DNA from 4 places in the Marinobacter sp. LM1 genome. Region 1 is predicted to be linked to each of the others. Evidence: predicted binding sites of a transcription regulator. Region 1 holds the regulator's gene; each other region holds the start of a gene.
What was found. Region 1 encodes FliA, which starts transcription of late flagellar genes. Its sites were predicted from a motif close to CTAAAGTTTNNNNNNNNNNNGCCGNTAA; they were not measured.
Positions count from the first base shown of each region.

Region 2: fliD (flagellar filament capping protein FliD) is a predicted target of FliA. The motif match lies at 3,821-3,848, and genes of this name have one in related genera.
Region 3: OZ656_RS10620 (methyl-accepting chemotaxis protein) is a predicted target of FliA. The motif match lies at 1,993-2,020, and genes of this name have one in related genera.
Region 4: OZ656_RS13190 (methyl-accepting chemotaxis protein) is a predicted target of FliA. The motif match lies at 1,068-1,095, and genes of this name have one in related genera.

Region 1 is NZ_CP114373.1:1,687,367-1,692,420, reverse strand. Features, by position in the region: gene OZ656_RS07925 (protein phosphatase CheZ) at 1-621, opposite strand, end outside; gene cheY (chemotaxis response regulator CheY) at 643-1,026, opposite strand; gene OZ656_RS07915 (RNA polymerase sigma factor FliA) at 1,187-1,930, opposite strand; gene OZ656_RS07910 (MinD/ParA family protein) at 1,963-2,775, opposite strand; gene flhF (flagellar biosynthesis protein FlhF) at 2,849-4,162, opposite strand; gene flhA (flagellar biosynthesis protein FlhA) at 4,218-5,054, opposite strand, start outside.
Region 2 is NZ_CP114373.1:2,883,267-2,888,320, reverse strand. Features, by position in the region: gene OZ656_RS13490 (FkbM family methyltransferase) at 1-1,525, shown strand, start outside; gene OZ656_RS13485 (flagellin) at 1,677-3,167, shown strand; gene OZ656_RS13480 (flagellar protein FlaG) at 3,239-3,673, shown strand; gene fliD (flagellar filament capping protein FliD) at 3,890-5,054, shown strand, end outside.
Region 3 is NZ_CP114373.1:2,263,243-2,268,296, forward strand. Features, by position in the region: gene OZ656_RS10610 (hypothetical protein) at 1-251, opposite strand, end outside; gene OZ656_RS10615 (bifunctional GNAT family N-acetyltransferase/carbon-nitrogen hydrolase family protein) at 412-1,932, opposite strand; gene OZ656_RS10620 (methyl-accepting chemotaxis protein) at 2,089-3,975, shown strand; gene OZ656_RS10625 (transporter substrate-binding domain-containing protein) at 4,000-4,914, opposite strand.
Region 4 is NZ_CP114373.1:2,822,280-2,827,333, forward strand. Features, by position in the region: gene OZ656_RS13190 (methyl-accepting chemotaxis protein) at 1-1,026, opposite strand, end outside; gene OZ656_RS13195 (hypothetical protein) at 1,291-1,947, shown strand; gene OZ656_RS13200 (L-threonylcarbamoyladenylate synthase) at 1,971-2,594, opposite strand; gene OZ656_RS13205 (BolA family transcriptional regulator) at 2,591-2,947, opposite strand; gene OZ656_RS13210 (DNA topoisomerase 3) at 3,094-5,054, shown strand, end outside.

The DNA of each region.
Region 1 (5,054 bases):
CACCACCAGACCAAGAAGGTTGTCTTCCACCTCTTTCACCAACGCGGTGACCTTCTGGATGACCTGACCGGTAAGGTCCTGAAAATCCTGAGCCAGAAGGATTTCCGACAGGTTCTGGTACAGACTGTCGGAGTCCGTCGTCAGGCCAGCGAAGAACTTGTCGATGCGACCGTAAAGCTCCCGAAATTCCGCAGGCTCCATTTCACGACGGCGCAGACGCTGCCACTCATCCCGCAGGGCAACCGCTTCATCCCGCATGGCGTGAGCCACCGGCATGCTTTCCTCAACCAGATCCATGGTGCGGTTCGCCGCCTGGCTGGTCATCTGAACCACATAGGCCAGACGGTCAGAAGCGTCGCTCATCTTCGACAGGACTTCTTTCTGCTCGGCATTACGCGGGTCTATCTGGAAGTTCCGGATTGCCTCATGGAGGCTGCGGGTCAGTCGCCCCACTTCCCGATACAGACTCTGATCGCGAACCTCGCTCAGTTCATTGATCAGGGTCATCGCCTTGGCATAATTCCCGGCGTTTACATTCTCGGCCAGGTCGGAGGCCTGCTTTTGAAGCTTCTCCGCCACCTCCGGATCAAGGCCCTGATGGTTCTGTTTGGTATCACTCATGGCGAGCCATCCGACCTCTGGTTACTGGATTCGTTCGAAGATTTTCTCGATCTTTTCCTTCAGCACGGCTGCCGTGAAAGGCTTGACCACATACCCGTTCACCCCGGCCTGAGCCGCAGCCACGATCTGGTCCCGCTTGGCCTCCGCCGTTACCATCAGAACCGGCAGGTTCTTCAGATTTTCATCAGCACGGACAGCCTTCAGAAGGTCAAAGCCCGACATGCCGGGCATGTTCCAGTCAGTCACCAGGAAGTCATACTTGCCGCTTCGGAGCATGGGCAACGCGGTGTTGCCATCGTCTGCTTCATCCGTATTGGTGAAGCCGAGATCTCGCAGCAGGTTTTTGATGATGCGTCGCATTGTGGAGAAGTCATCCACAATGAGAATTTTCATGTTCTTGTCCAATGGGACCTCCAGTCAGTAACACCCGGAATTCATTCAGCCTTTTGGAAGTCTAGCAGGCTGCTACCTTAAGCGCTTATTGTGTGGTGTTTGCGCACGTTGTAAAGCATCGTTTACCAAAAGCTACACAGCTTGCTGAAAGCGAAACACAGCACCTGGCCGATCAGTCGTTGTCACCATCCCGCCACTCGGCCAACCGGCTGCGAAGTCTCAACGCCGCCTGGCTGTGAATCTGGCTTACCCGGCTCTCACTGACCCCAAGCACCGCACCGATTTCCTTGAGGTTGAGCTCCTCCTGGTAATACAGGCTCAATACCAGTTTTTCACGCTCAGGCAACTGCTCAATGGCGTCTGCCAGACTGCGCTGGAAAGCGCCTGAAGCAATACCGTCCAGCGGATTATCACTCGCTTCTGCTTCTTCTATCGGCAGCTCGCCGGATTCATTGAGCTCATCAAGACTAAAAAGTCTACCGCTGTTCGCGTCGGCAAGTGAGGCATGATACTCGTCCAGACCAATGCCAAGCTCTTCAGCTACTTCGGCATCCTGGGCCTCGCGCCCGGTACGATCTTCCACTTGTTTGATAGCACTGGCGATTCGCCGGGCGTTGCGATGCACTGAGCGGGGCACCCAGTCGCCCTTGCGGATCTCATCCACCATGGCACCGCGGATGCGAATCCCTGCGTAGGTTTCAAAGGTGGCACCTTTGCCGGAAGAATAGCGCTGCGCGGCCTCCAGCAGGCCAATCATACCGGCCTGCATAAGGTCTTCCAGCTGCACTGATGGCGGCAGCCGGGCCATGAGATGAAGGGCGATTTTCTTGACCAGCGGCGCATGCTCTTCAATCAGGGCTGAAGGGCTCCTGGCGCCGGCCTGATGGTAAATTCCCAGATGTTTCGCCAATGTCATGTATCCGGTTTTCTTGTAGGACTGGATTCAGATCAGACTTCGACGAGCCGCTCCACGAAGAATTCGAGATGCCCCCTGGGAGAGGACGGCAAAGGCCAACTGTCCACTTTTTCGGCCAGAGCCCGGATAGCCAGCGAGGCTTTCGCCCTCGGATAGGCATCCAACACCGCTTTCTGCCTCTGAACGGCTTTCTTGACGGCCTCGTCGTAAGGCACGATACCTACATATTGTAGTGCCACATCCAGAAAACGCTCGGTGACCCGGGTCAGTTTTTCAAACAGATGGCGGCCTTCCTGCTCATTGCGGACCTGGTTTGCCAGGATACGGAAGCGGTTGGTGCCATAATCCCGGTTCATCAGCTTGATCAACGCGTACGCATCGGTAATGGAAGTAGGTTCGTCGCAGACCACCAGCAGAAGTTCCTGCGAGGCCCTGAGGAAGCTGACCACCGATTCAGAAATACCTGCGGCGGTATCCACAATCAGAACGTCAATCTGGTCGCCCAGCTCACTGAAAGCGTTGATCAGGCCGGCATGTTCCATGGCGCTGAGCTGGGTCATACGCTGGGTGCCGGAGGAAGCCGGTACAATCTTGATACCACCAGGGCCATTCACCAGCACGTCTTTCAGATCACAATCGCCGCTGAGTACGTCTTGAAGATTTCGATTGGCGGTAATGCCGAGCAACACATCGATGTTGGCGAGCCCGAGATCCGCGTCCAGCAAGACAACCCGGCGCCCCTTCTGGGCCAGGGCGATACCGAGATTGACCGAAACATTGCTCTTGCCGACACCGCCCTTGCCGCCGGAAACCGCAATCACCTGAACCGGATGTGGTCTGCTCATACTGTTATCAGTCTCTTACTACGTTCTTGTACGGGCACGCGTGCCGGTGTTTTATTCTGGTCGCCAACGAGGCTCAGGCACCTTCGGCGACTGTCTGTGCGCTCTGCACGGCCTTAAGCCGTTCTACGCCCAGGCGCACTAACGGAATGGCCTCCGCCCTCTGGAGATCTTCCGGTATCTTCTGGCCATCGGTGTACCAGGCCACCGGTAAGCTGGTCTCCATAACGAACCCGAGCGCTTCGCCCAGGGTCAGGGCCTCATCAATCTTGGTCATGATGCAGCCTGCAAGGTTTGCCATCTTATAGCAATGCCACACGGATTTCATGATACGAGGCTGACTGGTGGCGGAGACCACCAGATGTGTACGGATATTGTGATCGCTGCGAGCCAACTCCGCCAGTTGTTCCTGGTAACCGCGGTCGGCACTGGTCAGGCCGGCAGTGTCAATCAGCACCAGGTGTCGATCCGATAACTCATCAAGAATGTCATCCAGGGAATGGCTCTCATCCACCACACGCACGGGCACATTCAGGATGCGGCCGAACACGAAGAGCTGCTCATGAGCGGCCACACGATAGCGGTCGGTGGTCACCAGGGCCAACGAATCCGGACCATGCTCAAGGACGTAGCGGGCCGCCAGCTTGCCAATGGTGGTGGTTTTGCCAGACCCGGTTGGCCCGACCAGGGCATAGATACCGCCGGCATCAAGCCAGTCTTCGCGACCGGTACGAACGCCGGTCGCCAGCATTTTCAGTGACTGCTTCCAGCCGTCCTCCAGACGCCCGGCCCGGTGCCGACGGGACAGAGAGCCGGCCAGCTCCGCGCCCAAACCGAACTCCTGCAGGCGCTCGGCCAATCGTTGCTGAACTGCGCTGTTGCCGGTCGGCGTGGCAGTTGCAGCCTTACCACTGACCAGATCACGCAGAGAGCTGATTTCGGCACGCATACTGGCCAGTTCATCGGCATAGCCACCGGCGCCGGATTCGCTACCCGCAAACGGCTTTGCCACTGTTACATCACTGGGACGTGACGCCGGAAAATCGGCCGCCTCGAAAGACAAGGACGACGCCGCGCCACCTGAGGCGCCACTTCCTGCGCGCTTTTCCCGAACCTCACGAATGCGACTGCGGGACCGGTTCAGCTCATCTTCCAGCCGACGATGCTGCTCGGCCTGCATCTCTGCCAGCCGGGAGCCGTTGGTGGCTTCAACCGCCCTATCGCCAAGACGCTGACGCGCCATGTTTTCGTCGTAGTCGAGTGCCGTCACGATCTCAACACCACCATCAACCCGGCGGTTAGACAGAATAACGGCATCCGGCCCCATTTCGTGGCTTACCTGCTTCAGGGCCTCAGCCATGGACTGCGCAAAAAACCGTTTTACTTTCATGCTGTTTCATCCTCCCACCGGCAAGCACTCTGGCTCCCCGCGATGCTCCGTCGGTTTATTGACCCACAGAAGCGACTATCGTGATCTGTTTGTTATCCGGGATTTCCTGGTAAGAGAGCACATGCAAACGCTCTACCCCGTAGCTGGCAAACTTCGCCAGTACTGGCCGCAAGGGCCCCGAAACCAGCAGGATGGCGGGCTTGCCGAGCATTTCCTGGCGCTGCACGCTGTCCTGAAGGGATCGTTGCAGCTTTTCCACCATGTTGGGCTCAAGCACCAGACCAATGTCATCCTGACCGCCGGATTGTTGACTCTGCTGAACAGACTTCAGCAATAACTGTTCCAGGTCTGGATCCAACGTGATAACAGGGATTTCGGCGTCGTTGCCACAAATACTCTGAACAATCATCCGGCGCAGCGCCTGGCGGGCTACCGTGGTCAGTACTTTCGGGTCCTGACTCTTTGGATGCACGTTCACGATGGCCTCGGCAATGGAGCGCATATCCCGCACCGGCACTTCTTCTTTCAACAGGTTCTGCAACACTTTCAAGAGGATGCTGATGGAAATGGTGGTCGGCACCAGTTCCTCCGCCAGCTTGGGCGAAATCTTCTCCAACTGGTCCAGCCACTTCTGGGCTTCTTCGTGGCCAATCAGCTCATGAGCGTGTTTCTGCAGGATCTGATTGAGGTGCGTCGCCACCACGGTACTCGCATCAACCACGGTGTACCCCAGGGTCTGGGCCTGATCTTTCCTGTCGGACTCAATCCAGATGGCGTCCAGGCCGAAGGCCGGGTCCTTGCCGGCAATGCCTTCAACTTTGCCAAACACCTGCCCCGGATCAATGGCCAGCTCCCGCTCCGGATGAATCTCCGCCTCGGCAATGGTCACGCC
Region 2 (5,054 bases), 1.2 Mb from region 1:
AGAGGTTGGAGTTGTTGGCAGTAAGCTGATTTTTCCGGATGGAAAAGTCCAACATGCGGGAGTTGTCCTTGGAATGAGGGGGCCTGCAGAGCATGTCGATATAGGATCTGATCTTGCAGATCAAGGATATATGAATAGGTTGGTTACGGATCAGAATTATTCAGCTGTGACGGCCGCCTGCATGATGGTTCGACGCTCAGTATATGAACAGGTTGATGGTTTAAATGAAGATGTATTTAAAGTTTCATATAACGATATAGATTTTTGTCTAAAAGTTGCAAAGGCAGGTTATTTAACGGTGTGGACCCCGCGCTCACTGGTTGTTCACGTGGCGAATGCAAGTCAAACCTCAGTTGATAAAAGCAGTAAAGATGAGAAGGTAGTTAGGTTTAGGCGTGAACAAGAAGCGATGTATGAAAAATGGTTGCCTTACCTAGGCAGTGATCCGGCATTTAATCGAAATCTTTCCCTTCGATCCGTTGGTTTCGAAGTAGAGCCGCGTGTAGAGTTGAACTGGCAGCCCCAGAAGCTATTAGGCTTGCCCACTATTCTAGTGCATCCAGCGGATCAGTGGGGTTGTGGTCACTATCGCATTATGCAACCTCTTGAAAGCATGAAAGCTCAAGCTGTTGCTGGTGGAATGATTGCAAAAGAGTGGTTGACGGTCCCTGAGATGGCGCGTCTTGATCCAGACGCTTTCGTATATCAGCGTCAGATCACACCAGAAGCTGTTGAGAATATGAAATATGCGCGTCGGTTTCTGAAGAAGCCTATTGTGTATGAACTGGATGACTATTTGCCGAATCTGCCGATAAAAAGCGCGTATCGAAAGAACATGCCTAAGGACATATTGAAATCACTTAGAGCATCCTTAAAGCATGTCGATCGATTCGTGGTTTCGACCCATCCGCTTGCAGATGCGTTCAAAGGGGCGCATCCAGATATTCGTGTAGTGGAAAACCGGTTGCCTTTGAATTGGTGGGCGGATCTGAGTGCCGCTAGACGTCAATCTGAAAAGCCAAGAGTTGGGTGGGCTGGTGGAGTTGGGCACACCGGTGATTTGGAATTGGTAGAGGCTGTGGTTCGCGATCTCGCAGATGAGGTTGACTGGGTGTTTTTTGGAATGTGTCCAGAAGGGCTGCGTCCCTATGTAAAGGAAGTGCATGAGGGGGTTAATATAGAGTTGTATCCCGAGAAGTTGGCCTCTATGAACCTGGATCTTGCGATTGCGCCTCTTGAGGACAATCTTTTTAATCGCTGCAAAAGTAACCTGCGATTGCTGGAATATGGAGCCTGTGGATTTCCCGTCGTGTGCAGTGACGTTGAGCCCTACAGAGCGCATGAACTCCCTGTTACGAGAGTCAAGAATCGCTACAAAGATTGGGTAGACGCAATTCGCATGCACCTAAGCGATTTAGATGAGACTGCCAGGAATGGTGATGAACTGCGAGAAGTGGTCCGCCGTGACTGGATGTTGGAGGGTGAGAATCTTCAGCAGTGGTTGCGTGCGTGGACGAAATTTTAAAGCTCTTACATTTTTTTACAAAAGGGTTAGAAATTTTCCTAAAGAGAGTCGGATGGGTGCCGTTAACTGGAGTAACAGGGCGGCGCTCCAAACTTGAATCGGGCGCCAGACCGTTTCAAGAGAAAACGACATCAGTCGAAGGAGAAGCATTATGGCTCTCGGAATTAACACTAACGTTGCATCACTGTCCGCTCAGAATCAGTTGAACCGCTCTCAGGAGCAGTCCAACCAAGCTCTGGAGCGTTTGTCCTCCGGTCTGCGTATCAACTCAGCCAAAGATGATGCGGCTGGTCTGGCAATTTCAAATCGTTTTGAAGCACAGATTCGTGGTCTGAATCAGGCAACTCGAAATGCTAACGACGGTATCTCTCTGGCGCAAACCGCTGAAGGCGCCTTGGGCGAGGCGGGTAACATTCTCCAGCGTGTTCGTGAGCTGGCGGTTCAGTCTGCTAACGCTTCCAACTCCTCCTCTGATCGTCAGGCTTTGCAGGACGAAGTCAATCAGCTGGTATCTGAACTAGATCGTATTGCTACGACGACCAACTTTAACGGTCAAAAGCTGTTTGATGGATCTTTTGGAACTGCGCAGTTTCAGGTTGGGGCCAATGCAAACGAGACAATTAGTGCTTCAACGTCGAATCTGAGAACGACCAGTTACGGCAATAATCAGGTTATTGCTTCTGGTGCCGGCACGCAGGCCTCAGGTGCGACTGCTGACAACGGGATTGCGTCAGGTAACATTGATATTAATGGGTATCTGGGTTCGGAAACAGTAAATATCGCTGCGTCCGGAACGGCCGTGAAAGATATCGCAGAAAGCATTAACGACGTGTCATCTGAAACCGGAGTGACTGCGACCGCGCGTACGGAAGTCGATGTCGCGTTTACTGCTTCTGGAAGCTACTCGTTTACACTCATAGGCGAAAACACAGACGCTCAATCTGTTTCTTTTACAATTGATGCGACTTCAGGTAAGGACGCGTTGTCAAATGCGGTTGCTGCGATAAATGATCAGTCAGCGAAAACTGGTATCACTGCGGAGGTAGCCGATGATGGTCAAAGTGTTGTTCTTACGAACACCGGTGGATCGGATATCGTGTTTGGTAACACGGCAAACACCAGCGGTGGCGACTTAACCATTAATAAGCAATATAGGGACGAGAATGGTGAGGCTAAGGTAGACACGGCCAACGAGACCTTGGCCACTTCTACCGGTTCCACGGATGTGCTGTCTGTAAGTGGCTACTTGCAGCTTGACTCAGATAGGTCGTTTGCAATCGTAGCCAAAGATGGCGCTAACGCAGTTGCTTCGGCCGGATCTGAACTGCGAAAAATCTCCGAGCTCGATATTACTACATTTGAAAGCTCTACTCAGGCGTTAAAAACAGTGGATGCAGCTCTTAACTTGGTAAACTCCCAGCGTGCGAAGTTTGGTGCGATCCAGAGCCGCTTCGAAAGCACCATCTCCAACCTGGAGTCCACCAGTACCAACCTGAGCGCCGCTCAGAGCCGGATTCTGGACGCGGACTTCGCGGCTGAGACAGCCAAGCTGTCCAAGGCCCAGGTGCTGCAGCAGGCCGGTATCTCCGTCCTGGCTCAGGCGAACGCCCGTCCTCAGCAGGTTCTGTCTCTGCTGCAGTAAGGGCTTGGCGGTAACGGCCGGAACCTTCGGGTTCCGGCTTTACGCCGTTAGAGGAATAGCGAGGTAAAGCTATGAATGACGTTAACCTGAATAACCCGGATCTCAAGCTGGTGCGTTCCAACGCCCAGGCTCCGGGGAAGGCACTGTCGTCATCTCAGGCCGAGGGCGGAAAAGCCCCTGACCTTGCTGCTTCAGGTTCGAGTGGCTCAGCCATTCAGAGCCCGCAGGCCGCGACTGAGACATCCAGAGCCGAGAAGCTTCAGGCTCGTTCGGAAGCGCAGCGGGATGAATTGAATGATGCGGTGAGCCAATTGAATGATTTCGTGCAGAATGTGCAGCGGGATCTTCAGTTTGAGGTGGATAACGAGATGGGGCAGACCATTGTTAAAGTGGTTGATCAGAGCACCCAGGAAGTCATTCGTCAGATCCCGGACGAAGTGGCAATGAGGTTGGCAGAAAAATTGCAGCAGGATGAACCGCTGACGTTGTTTAACATCAAAGTGTAAAAGCTTGCCGCTTTTACGCGGATGCCAGACAACGGTATTTCAGCACCGCCGCACCCTGACAGGGTCCGGCGGTGTTCTGCTATATACGGTGCTAGACTGTCCGTTACAGGGTGTTACAAATTGGTGTAGTGGTTAGCCGAAATATAGGCAAAGTTTTGCCGCTGGCAGCCGATAAAGGACTAAGTAAGCGAAGCGCCCCCTTGAGGAGGCATGGTTATGGCAAATATTTCAGCATTAGGTATCGGCTCGGGAGTTCTGAACTCTGATCTGGTTGATCAGCTCGTTGAAGCTGAGCGTGCGCCTAAAGAGAATCGGCTCGACACCCGAACCCAGAAGGCAGAGTTGCTCATTTCTGCCTATGGCACCTTGAAGAGCGCTATCACGGAGCTTCGGCTGCCGATGCGTCAGCTGAGCGCGCCCGACAATCTGAAAGCCTTTTCGGCAACCTCTTCAAATGAGGATGTGTCGGTTACGGTAGACAGCACCAAGGCCAGCCGTGGCACCTACAACGTCAATGTGTTGAGTCTTGCGCAGTCGCAGTCCCTGGCGTCTTCCACGTTTGCTGATCGTGACTCTACGTCGGTCGGTACCGGATCGTTCACCATTTCTTCCGGTGATAAATCGGCGACGCTCACCATCGATGGTTCTAACAACACCTTGCAGGGGCTGGCGGACGAAATCAACGAAGCGGGCATTGGCGTATCGGCTGGCGTTATCGACACGGGTAGCGGCTTCCGGCTGGTGCTGTCGTCCGAAGAAACCGGCGAGGCAAATGCCATTTCCGTTTCGGTTACCGATGATGATGGTAACAATGACGACGCTGCCGGTCTGTCCCAGTTTGTGTTTAACGACACCACCCAGAACATGCAGGAGACCATCGCTGCCAAAGACGCGAGGGTCGAGATCAACGGTATTGAGATTACCCGTTCGACCAACTCCTTCACGGATGTTATTGATGGCCTGAGTTTTGAGGCAAAAGCAGAAGGTGTGACCTCCACCATCAAAGTCGAGCAGGATTTCGGTGCGGTAGCAGATCGTGTCGGAGCGTTTGTTGAAAAGTTCAATGCCCTCCAGACAACCATCAAAGGGTTGTCCGGCTTTAATGCCGAGACGGGGCAAGGCGGTATTCTTTCGGGTGATACCACCATCCGCTCAATCCAGGCGCAGTTGCGCAATGTTCTGGGCCGCGTGGTGCCAGGGCTTGAGAATGCCAGTATTCGGACCCTGGCTGATGTCGGCATTACCACAGACTATGAAACCGGCGGTTTGAGCTTTGATCGTGCCAAGTTTGAAGAGCAGCTGAAAAAGAACCCGGACGACGTGACTGCGCTGTTCGCCGAGCAGGGCCGTACCTCGAGCGCAGACGTTGAGTTCCTTGGCT
Region 3 (5,054 bases), 580 kb from region 1:
TAGAAGAAGTTGCTACAGTGTTTTCTCTTTTCGGTAACCAGGCCGGTCAGGCCTTCGGCACGGATTTCTTCAAACGGCATATCCATAACAAGGTCGACAACCACGGTATCCCCGGGTTCAAACAGCTTGTCCGTTTTCATCACGCAGCCGTAACTGTCGAGTTCATAAAGTCGCGCTTCCACGGTTTCCTTGCGAAAAATGCCGTGTCGGATTCGGAAACGCGCGACCAGGTCCGGTAGTTCTTCGTTCATGGAACGCTTGCTCTGCTATTGAGGTCGGCCAGATATATACTGAACATTAATTAAACAATAGACGGGCCAGAAACTTTTGGCAATGCCGTCAGCTATCTACCGCAGCCCGTTCATGGAAATAATCAGGATTTGGCCCCCTGTGCGGGGCTAAATCTGCCCATTACCGGGTTTTCAGCTCGTAAAGGTCAACACGTCGATCTTTCAGATTGGTGACAGAACCTTCGTTTCTGACCAGTTTGAGCTTTTCCAGATCCATGTCTGAAAACATGATCATTTCGGTGTTCGGTGTAGTTTCTGCCATCACTGCATCATGTGGAAATGCGAAATCCGACGGCGAGAATACCGAAGACTGGGCGTACTGAACATCCAGGTTTTCCACTTTCGGCAGGTTGCCCACGCTGCCGGTAATCACCACGTAGCACTCGTTTTCTATGGCCCGGGCCTGGGCACAATGGCGCACGCGCAAATAGCCGTTCTTGGTATCGGTCCAGAAGGGGACACAGATAATGTCCACATCCTGACTGGCGGCGATACGGCCCAGTTCCGGAAACTCAATGTCGTAGCAGATCATGATGGCGACACGACCGGCATCGGTATCGAATACCTGGAATTTATCACCACCCTCAATAACCCAGTCGCGACGTTCGTGAGGGGTGATATGGACCTTGCGCTGCTCGTCTACACGACCGTCACGGTGGCACAGGTATGAGACGTTGTAGACCCGGTCATCTTCAATCAGCGGCATGGAGCCGGTGATAATGTTGATGTTGTAACTGACGGCCATTTCCGACATTTCGTTGCGGAACTGTTCGGTAAAGCCGGCGAGGAACCGAATGGCACGGGTCTGATCCATCTGGTCGGTCAGCCCCATCAGCGGCGCGTTGAAAAATTCCGGGAACAGGGCAAAGTCGCTTTTATAATCCGACAGTGCGTCCACGAAGTACTCAACCTGCTTGAGCACCTCCTCCACCGAGGTGAATTCCCGCATCTGCCACTGCACCGCCCCCATGCGCACCTGGGTTTTTTTGACGTTGAGTACCGATGAGGGAGGCGTATAGAGAATGTTTCTCCACTCCAGCAACGTCGCATATCCGAGGGATTTCTGGTCTTCCGGCAGGTATTTGTGCATCAGCCGGGTAACCTGGAAATCGTTGGAAAGCTGGAACGTCAGGATCGGGTCGTAGATTTCCTTGCGATCAACGCGCTGAATGTATTCTTCCGGAGTGTATTGCTCGGCGTACTTGAAGTAGCTGGGAATCCGCCCGCCGGCGAGGATGGCCCGCAGGTTCATGGAACGACAGAGCTCTTTTCGTGCTTCATACAGGCGACGCCCCAGTCGATAGCCCCGGTATTCGGGGTCTATAAACACATCCAGGCCGTAAAGCGAATCGCCGTTGGGGTTGTGCCAGATTTTTTCGTTACGCAGAATCAGGTCGTCGTAGGCGTGAGGGTTGCTGAATCTTTCGTATTTCACGCATACCGTGAGCGCCACCGCCACCAACTGGCCGTTGTCTTCGATACAGATCTGGCCATCCGGGAACTGTTCTACCAGCGCCTTGATGGTGTCTTTTGGCCACGCGCCACCAATGTCGTCGTAAACCCGATCCATCAACTCTTGCAACTGGCCGTAGTCATCAAGGGTCAGGTTACGCAGATTCAGGTGGAGCTCTTCATGGGCCATAGGGTTCTCCCTGTCGTGTATGGCGAATGTGCTGTGATCTCAGCATTCTAGCAAAGAGTGTTCAAGACTTCGCAGGATCTGCCGTTAGTGAGTATGTTTCGACTACACTAAATGATAAATGCAATTTGTTTTTGACCCTGATTGGAGGCCGTCAGCTTGAACCTATCATTCGCCCAGAAATTGCTGATCGCAATTGGCTCCCTGATCGTGTTGATTATGGGCGCCCTGACAATTTCCAACGATATTCGGCTCCGCTCAACGACTGATCGCTACGTTAGCGCGCTGATGAGCGATGCAGTGGCCCAGAGTACGTCGAGTATTGCCGATTGGCTCAATACGCGCCTGGATATGGCGGAAGCGACGGCGAAGGCGCTGGAACGGACTCGCAACGACGATAACGCCCGCGTTCTTATGGAAGCCATGACCGAAGGTGGCAACATCAAGGACGTGTACGCCGGCACCGAAGATGGCCGCATGCTGATGCGAAGTGCCGAAGTAGAGGCCACGCTTCCACCCGATTATGACCCCCGGGTACGCCCCTGGTACCAGAAAGCCCAGCGTTTGGGGCAGGCGTCGTTTACCGATCCGTACCTGGACGCAACCTCGGACGAGACCATTATTTCCGCCATGGCGCCAATCAAGCGGGGCAATTATGTTGGCGTGGCCGGTATGGATATCAGTCTCAACACAATCGATCAGATGCTATCGACCATTACCCTGGCAGAGACGGGCTATGCGGCGTTAATTAACAATTCCGGCACGGTCCTGTTTCACCCCAACAGCGAGATTGTTGGCAAGAACATCAGCGGCATGATCGGTCAGCAGCCGGTTCTGGACGGTTCTCTGCAGGGATTTGAGAGCGAGGGTGCCGAGTGGAGTGTCAGCTTTCACCCCATCAGCGAAGCCCGGGCCGTGGACTGGTACCTGGCTACGTTCGTGAATGAAAACCTGATCAGTGCTCCCATCGTCGAGGCTCGGACTATGGGCCTGATCATCGCCGGGGTAGGGCTGATTGTTGCGCTTGTCTTGCTCTACTTTGCGATTAGCTTCCTTCTTGCGCCGGTTCGCAGGCTTAATGGCGCCATGTCTCGCATCGCTTCCGGAGATGCGGATCTTACCAAGCGTCTTGATGACTCTGCGTCTGATGAGTTTGGGCAGTTGGCGCGCAGCTTCAATAGCTTTGTTGAGAACATCCAGCAGGTTGTAAAAGAAGTAAAAGAGGGCAGCGACGAACTGGAGGAGAACGTAAAGTCGCTCCGACAGACGTCCAGCGACAGTCGCTCCAGTGTTGAAAACCAGCAGCATGAGATCGATATGATCGCGACGGCAATTAACGAAATGTCCGCGGCGGCGGGTGAGATTGCCCAGAATGCCCAGCAAACTGCGGAAGCCGCAGAGAATGCAGACCAGGAAAGCCGGGGTTCCCTGGAGACCGTCACCGCCTCGCGGGATGCGGTGCAGAAGCTGGTGGGTGAGATAAACGCCGCCGCCGAGGTTATCGACACCCTTGGTAAGGATGTTTCGTCGATTACGACTGTGCTTGAAGTCATTCAGGGCATTGCGGAACAAACCAATCTGCTGGCACTGAACGCGGCCATTGAAGCGGCACGGGCAGGGGATGCTGGGCGCGGATTTGCGGTGGTGGCCGATGAGGTTCGGAATCTCGCTCAGCGTACCCAGTCTTCCACTGAAGAAATCAACAACATGATCGAGCGGCTGCAGAAAGGCGCCAACGATGCGGTAGACGTTATGAAAGCCTCTACGGCGGTATCCAACGTGAGTATGGAAAAAGCGCAGGATGCGATGGAGTCTCTGAACCGGATTGTGGAGGCGATTACCGCCATCAGTCAGATGACCTCACAGATCGCCACGGCCTCCGAGGAGCAGACATCGGTGACCGAAGAGTTGAATGCGTCCATCACCCGCATTGCTGACCAGGGCCAGGAAGCGGCCAAGGCGGCCAGCGAGAACGATGTTTACAGTGGCCACATCGAGACTATCGGCAGTGTGCTGAATGACAAGGTAACCCGTTTCCGGGTGTAATTCGTGGCGGCCAGGGATGGCCCGCTAGTCTCCGACACTCAGTAGCTCAACGCGGCGCTCCAGGTTTTCCAGGGTTCGACGCCCGACATATCTGGATTCTTCACTGAGATACGGATTCTCCAACGTGATTACTGTGCGCCGATCAAGGCCCAGTGATGATACCGCTCTGCCAAACCAGTTTTTCAGATACACCGCGAAGCTGCCGTCCAGGATCGCTCGCTCCAGACCCAGTTGCAGGCGTTGCGCGGTTTCGTGATCGTCCGGGGCCACAAAAAGGTAGGATGGCATGGCGTAGGCCAGCAGGATGTTTGGCTCGATTACCAGGTCGTCGGCTTTGTTATGTTCGAGGTCGAACAGCACTTCGCTCACACCGCGGGCGTAACAGTCGAAGCGTTTATTGCGAAGCATACCAAAGAGTATTTCATAGCGGGTGTGGGTGATCACGGTAATGCCGTTAGCTTCGAGAATCGGGGTGTCTGGCCAGTGTGCGCCCTGGCCAATACGGATATCTCGCTGGCGCAGGTCGTCCAGGCTGGATACCCCCTCAAACAGACTGAGCTGTTCCGGCAACACCAGGCATACCCTGAATCCGAGCAGTCCGCCGTCCACAGGTACCGGAATGGCGTTCAGAAATGTTTCCCGCTCTTCTGATGTCGCCACGTTCGCAATATCCAGAATCCGGCTCTGAGGGTTAGCCAGTTCCCGAAGGGCGCGCCCCTGGCTTATTTCTTCACTGCGGATAATCTGGAACTCACCGTACTCCGAGGTTTTGCGCAATGCGAGTTCAACCAGATTGCGAATCGCCGGGTTATCGTAGTTGCGATACCAGAGTATGTAGTCTCGTGTGGGAGCCGATTTGGATTCGGATTCGGACGCAGCCGTTGGCTGAACGTGAATGCACGCCGCAAGCGCCAGAACTGGCCAGAGGCGCGTTATCATTTTATTGAATGTGTACAACTGCGTGCCCTTTCCCTGTTATCCGGCTGCAAGCAACGGTAACGTTACAGACATTGGCTACAGCTTAGATCAGAAAGCGTTATTCGAAACGTACAGGTTTCAAAAAAACTGTAAAAGATTCT
Region 4 (5,054 bases), 1.1 Mb from region 1:
TTCAATACCCTGCACCGCATTGCGTGCGAGGTGTTCCCCCGTTTCTGCAGATTTGGTGGTATCCGCCGATTTCCGTGCAGTGGTCACCGCGTTCTCGCGAACCTGTACGGCGGAAGCTGCCATCTCGGTGGTCGCGCTGGCCACCTGGTCGGTGTTGTCTTTCTGGGCAAGAACTTCCCTTTCTGTGGTCTCTGCTTTACCGGCAATGGTACGGGCCGCCGCTTCAACCTGCTCTGCGTTATCCATCACGGTATGCATGCTGGCGCGAATCTTTGCAACCATCCGATTGAAAGCGCGGGAGACCGAGCCGATCTCGTCGTTTCGGGTTACGTCCAGTTCAATGGAGAGATCCGAATTACGGGAAATTTCATCCATGCGGTCGTGCAACCGACGCAAGCGGGAAAACACCAGCCGCCCCAATACCACGGTAGTCAGTATGAAAATAACCACGAAGATCAGAATCTGAATACCGCCACTCACCATCAACTGCTGCTGCAGGCGCGCGTCACTTTTCGCCAGAGAATAGTCGACCCGAATGGCGCCCAGCACGTCCCCTTCCTGGGCCTGGTGACAGCCGAGGCAGTTCACACCCTGATAGTTTTCGCTGGCAATGACCGGCTCGATCAGGGTATAGACACGACCCGCGTCGTTCTCGGAATAGTGTTCAACCCGCTCACCACCCAGCGCTTTCATGTCCAGTGGCTCACGGCGTTGTTCGGCGGCATTCCCTGCACCGTACATGGCATTCAGCTGATCGCTGCGGATCACCCGAACATCCAGTACGTCCTCGGGAGCCATCACCTTCTCCCGCAGAACATCGCGGTTATTAATGGTACCTGTCACCATCATGGTGTTCAGGCCATCGAAAAAGGACTTTGCCAGACCGTCCACATATTTGTGGCTGTACTCTTCGAGGTGGGCTCGCTGGGACTGGGCGCTGTAAACAACCGTAAACACGAGAATGACGGTGAAAGCCGCTGCCAGTGCTGCCAGCAACAGAAAACGGATTGAGTATTGTTTTTTCATGTGACCCCGACAACGGAAGATGATCTGGACATCCAAGAGTAATGACGGCGAATTGGCGCATAACTTTATAGATATGCATCAATTTTTTTATGACGCAGATCATCCCGACGCGCGCTCTATGACATTCCTTGCAATGTTTTACATTCATCCCGGCGCCTCCGGACCAGGAGGCAAGTCAGGTTGGCCCGAAACCTGCAAAGTCTGATGCATCACGGGCTAATTCCGTGATATCCGGCAGAGATTTTCCGTTCAGGGGAGACAACCATGTCATTGCTGACATCACTGTTACAGGCCAGCACGCGCTTTCAGCAAGCCATGGACAACCGTGCGCCGCGCACTGACGTACCCACCGGTAAAAGCAATGAAGGCGCCGCCACAGGCGAGCCCCAGAGCAGCACCGACGACCGCTTCACGCCGTCACAGTGGCAGGAGCGCAACCCGGCCAGTCAGAAAACCCGGCAACTGCCACTAACCCAGTACAAGCAGACGGTTGCCCAGGATCTGTCCTACGTTCGTGAAACCCTGCGGCACAAACTTGCCGAGTACAACGTGCACCCGGCAACCGCGTTGAGCGTGAGTAAAAACGAGCAAGGCAGCATTCAGCTGGACGGCAAAATTCCTGACCAGGTGCGGGAAAAGATACAACAGGATCTCAACAACAACCGGGGATTTGGTGAGGCGCTGAGCCGTTTGAGTGTGACCGAACCCACCCTGCATTTCATGGATAACGCACTCAAGCTCAATCAGGCCTATGGTGTGAACAATTCCCTGCTGGATTCACTGCTCAGTGAGAACCAGCAGTTCAATGGGCTGCAAGACGTCATTCACCGCTACGACAGCCTTCGTCGCACAGCCACACCCGCCGAGACGGGTATCACAGCACAGCAACGCTACGCCTTCAGCCTGAACACCCGGGCCTGAAGCCCGGGTTCAAATCAGCGATATCAAACCTGAAACGGCGCCGGATCGCCCTTGCCCACCCGCGTAACTTCGGGCACATCACCGGTAAAGTTAACCACCGTGGTGGCTTCCATACCGCAGAAGCCGCCATCGATAATCAGATCGAGCTCATGCCCGAGGGTCTCCCGGATGTCGTAAGGATCGGTCAACGGCTCGGTTTCACCCGGCAGAATCAGGGTGCTGCTCATAATCGGCTCACCCAGTTCACCCAGCAATTCCCGGACAATCTCATTGTCCGGGACCCGAATGCCGATGGATCGACGCTTGGGATGCAACAAACGGCGGGGCACCTCACTGGTCGCGTCCAGAATGAAGGTGTACGGGCCCGGCGTAAAATTCTTCAGTAACCGGTACTGGGTATTGTCCACCTTGGCATAAACCCCGATGTCTGACAGGTCACGACACACCAGGGTGAAGTTATGCTTGTCGTCCAGGCGCCGAATCCGCTTGATGCGGTCTGCCGCCTGTTTGTCGCCGAGGTGACAGCCCAGGGCGTAACCTGAATCGGTGGGATACACAATCACCCCACCCTTGCGCAAAATCTCCACCGCCTGTTTGATCAAACGTTTTTGCGGTGTTTCCGGGTGAATCTGGAAAAACTGGCTCATCCATTAGCTCCTTGTTGAAGCTTCTTGTCCATTGCTGCATCACCTTTCGACCCACCCATACAGTTGGGCGAAACCGGAGACGCCTGACCACTGGCCGTCCACTCTTCCGGCGTATACAGATGCAATGCCAGAGCATGCACCGGCCCCGCCAGTTCATCCGCCAGAACCTTGTAAATTGCCTGGTGGCGCCGCACCTTCATCTGCCCTTCAAAATCCGCTGACACCAGCGTTACCTTGAAATGGGTTTCAGAGTTGGGTGGCACCGAATGCATATGGCTTTCGTTCTCCACAGAAATCACGCTGGCGTTAAAGCCCGCGACCAGCTTTTCCTCTATGCTTTTCTGTACTTTCATAAAACACCTACTCCGGACTTTAAGCATCAATGTCCCGACCTGCTGTGTAAACAGTCTACTACAGTACGCCTCGGAACCCCGAAGCCCTTGACACAAAAGCGCCAAAGCGACACATTCCCCTGCCAGCAACCAACCCCCAGTTACCCATGCACCTGTACATCGCCGAAAAGCCAAGCCTGGCCCGAGCCATTGCCGCAGCACTTCCCGGCCCCCACGAGAAAGGCCAGGGCTGGATACGCTGCGGTAAAGGACCGGATGCTGCCACGGTAAGCTGGTGTATAGGCCACCTGCTGGAGCCCGCCGAGCCGGCCCGCTATAACCCGGCCTGGAAAAAATGGCGCATTGAAGACCTGCCCATGTTCCCCGAACCCTGGCAACTGGTGCCCAAAGACAGCGTGCGCCTGCAATTCAAAGTGCTCGAAGCCCTGGTTCGCAAGGCCGATCTCATTACCCACGCCGGTGATCCCGACCGTGAAGGCCAGCTACTGGTCGACGAAGTCCTGCGCTATCTCGGCACCAAGGCACCGGTAAAACGGATACTGATCAACGACCTTACCCCCAAGGCGGTAGCCCGCGCCATACAGAACCCCCGAGACAACCGGGAGTTCCGCCCACTGTCCCATTCTGCGCTGGCGAGACAGCGGGCCGACTGGCTCTATGGCATCAATCTCACCCGATTCTATACCCTCAGCTATCAAACCCGGGGCGAACAGGGCGTCTTCTCCGTGGGTCGGGTGCAAACTCCGGTGTTGGGCCTGGTGGTGGATCGAGACAACACCATCGAGCACTTCCAGCCCAGGCCCTGGTACCGGGTCGAAGCCACCTTCCAGGCCAGCGAGCCGGAGGCCGACCAGCGACCGTTCATTGCTCGCTGGTTACCCGGTGACGAATTTCAGGATCATCTGGATGAAGAAAACCGGTTGCTGGACAAGTCGGTAGCCGAGCAGATTGTCTCCGCCATCAGCGGCCGACCCGGCAGAATTGATGAAGCCCGGTTTCGCGATCGCCCGGAACCGCCGCCGTTACCTCTGTCGCTGTCTGCACTCCAGATAGAGGCTGGACGACTATACCGGATGGGCGCGAAAGACGTGCTCGACACCGCCCAAAACCTGTACGAACGCCATCAACTGATTACCTACCCAAGGTCAGACAGCCGCTACCTGCCAGAGGAGCATTTCAGCCAACGGGAGGCGGTGATTCGTGCCATCGCCCGTGTCGCCCCGGATTTGTCCGGATTCTGCGAGAAAACCGGGACAGAACGCCGCTCTGCCGCCTGGAATGACAAAAAAGTGGATGCCCACCACGCAATCATTCCCACAGTGCGGCCCGCACCAAACGGCAAGCTGTCTTCGGCCGAACAGAAAATCTACGATCTGATCAGTCGATTCTATCTGATGCAGTTTGCACCTGACGCCGTGCACCGGGAGGGCCGGCTGACGGTCGCGATTCAGGACTATCGCTTTCGCGCCACCGAGACAGCCGTGATCGAGCCAGGCTGGAAAACGCTGGAAATCCGCAAGCGGGAACCCGGGCAAGAGCCAGAAAAAGCTCCGTTGCCAAGACTGGAAAAAAACGAGCCGGTCCTTTGCACTGACCCCCAGACTAACGAGCGCAAAACCCAGCCGCCACAACACTTCACCGATGCCACGCTGCTATCGGCCATGACCAATATCGCCCGTTTTGTCGCCGACAACGAGCTGAGAAAAACGCTGCGGGAAACCGATGGCCTTGGCACCGAAGCGACTCGTGCAGCCATTATCGATACGCTGTTCCGGCGCGATTACCTGTTCCGGGAAAAACGCTTCATCCGCGCCACCGACAAGGGGAAATCCCTGATCGCGGCGCTACCGGAATCGATTCGTACGCCGGATCGCACCGCTGTCTGGGAGGCCACTCTCGAGGGCGTTCGCCGTGGCGAAGAGGACCCAAGAGCATTTCTGGAATCCCTCAAAGATGAAATCCGCGGATTCATGGCGCAAGCGCCCGCTGCGGGTTTGGCGAATGCAGAGACGTCCGGCACCGCCATTCACTGCCCGAAATGTCGGGCACCGATGGTTGAACGGGAGGGCAAGTTCGGTGCGTTTTTTGCGTGCACCCGATACCCCGC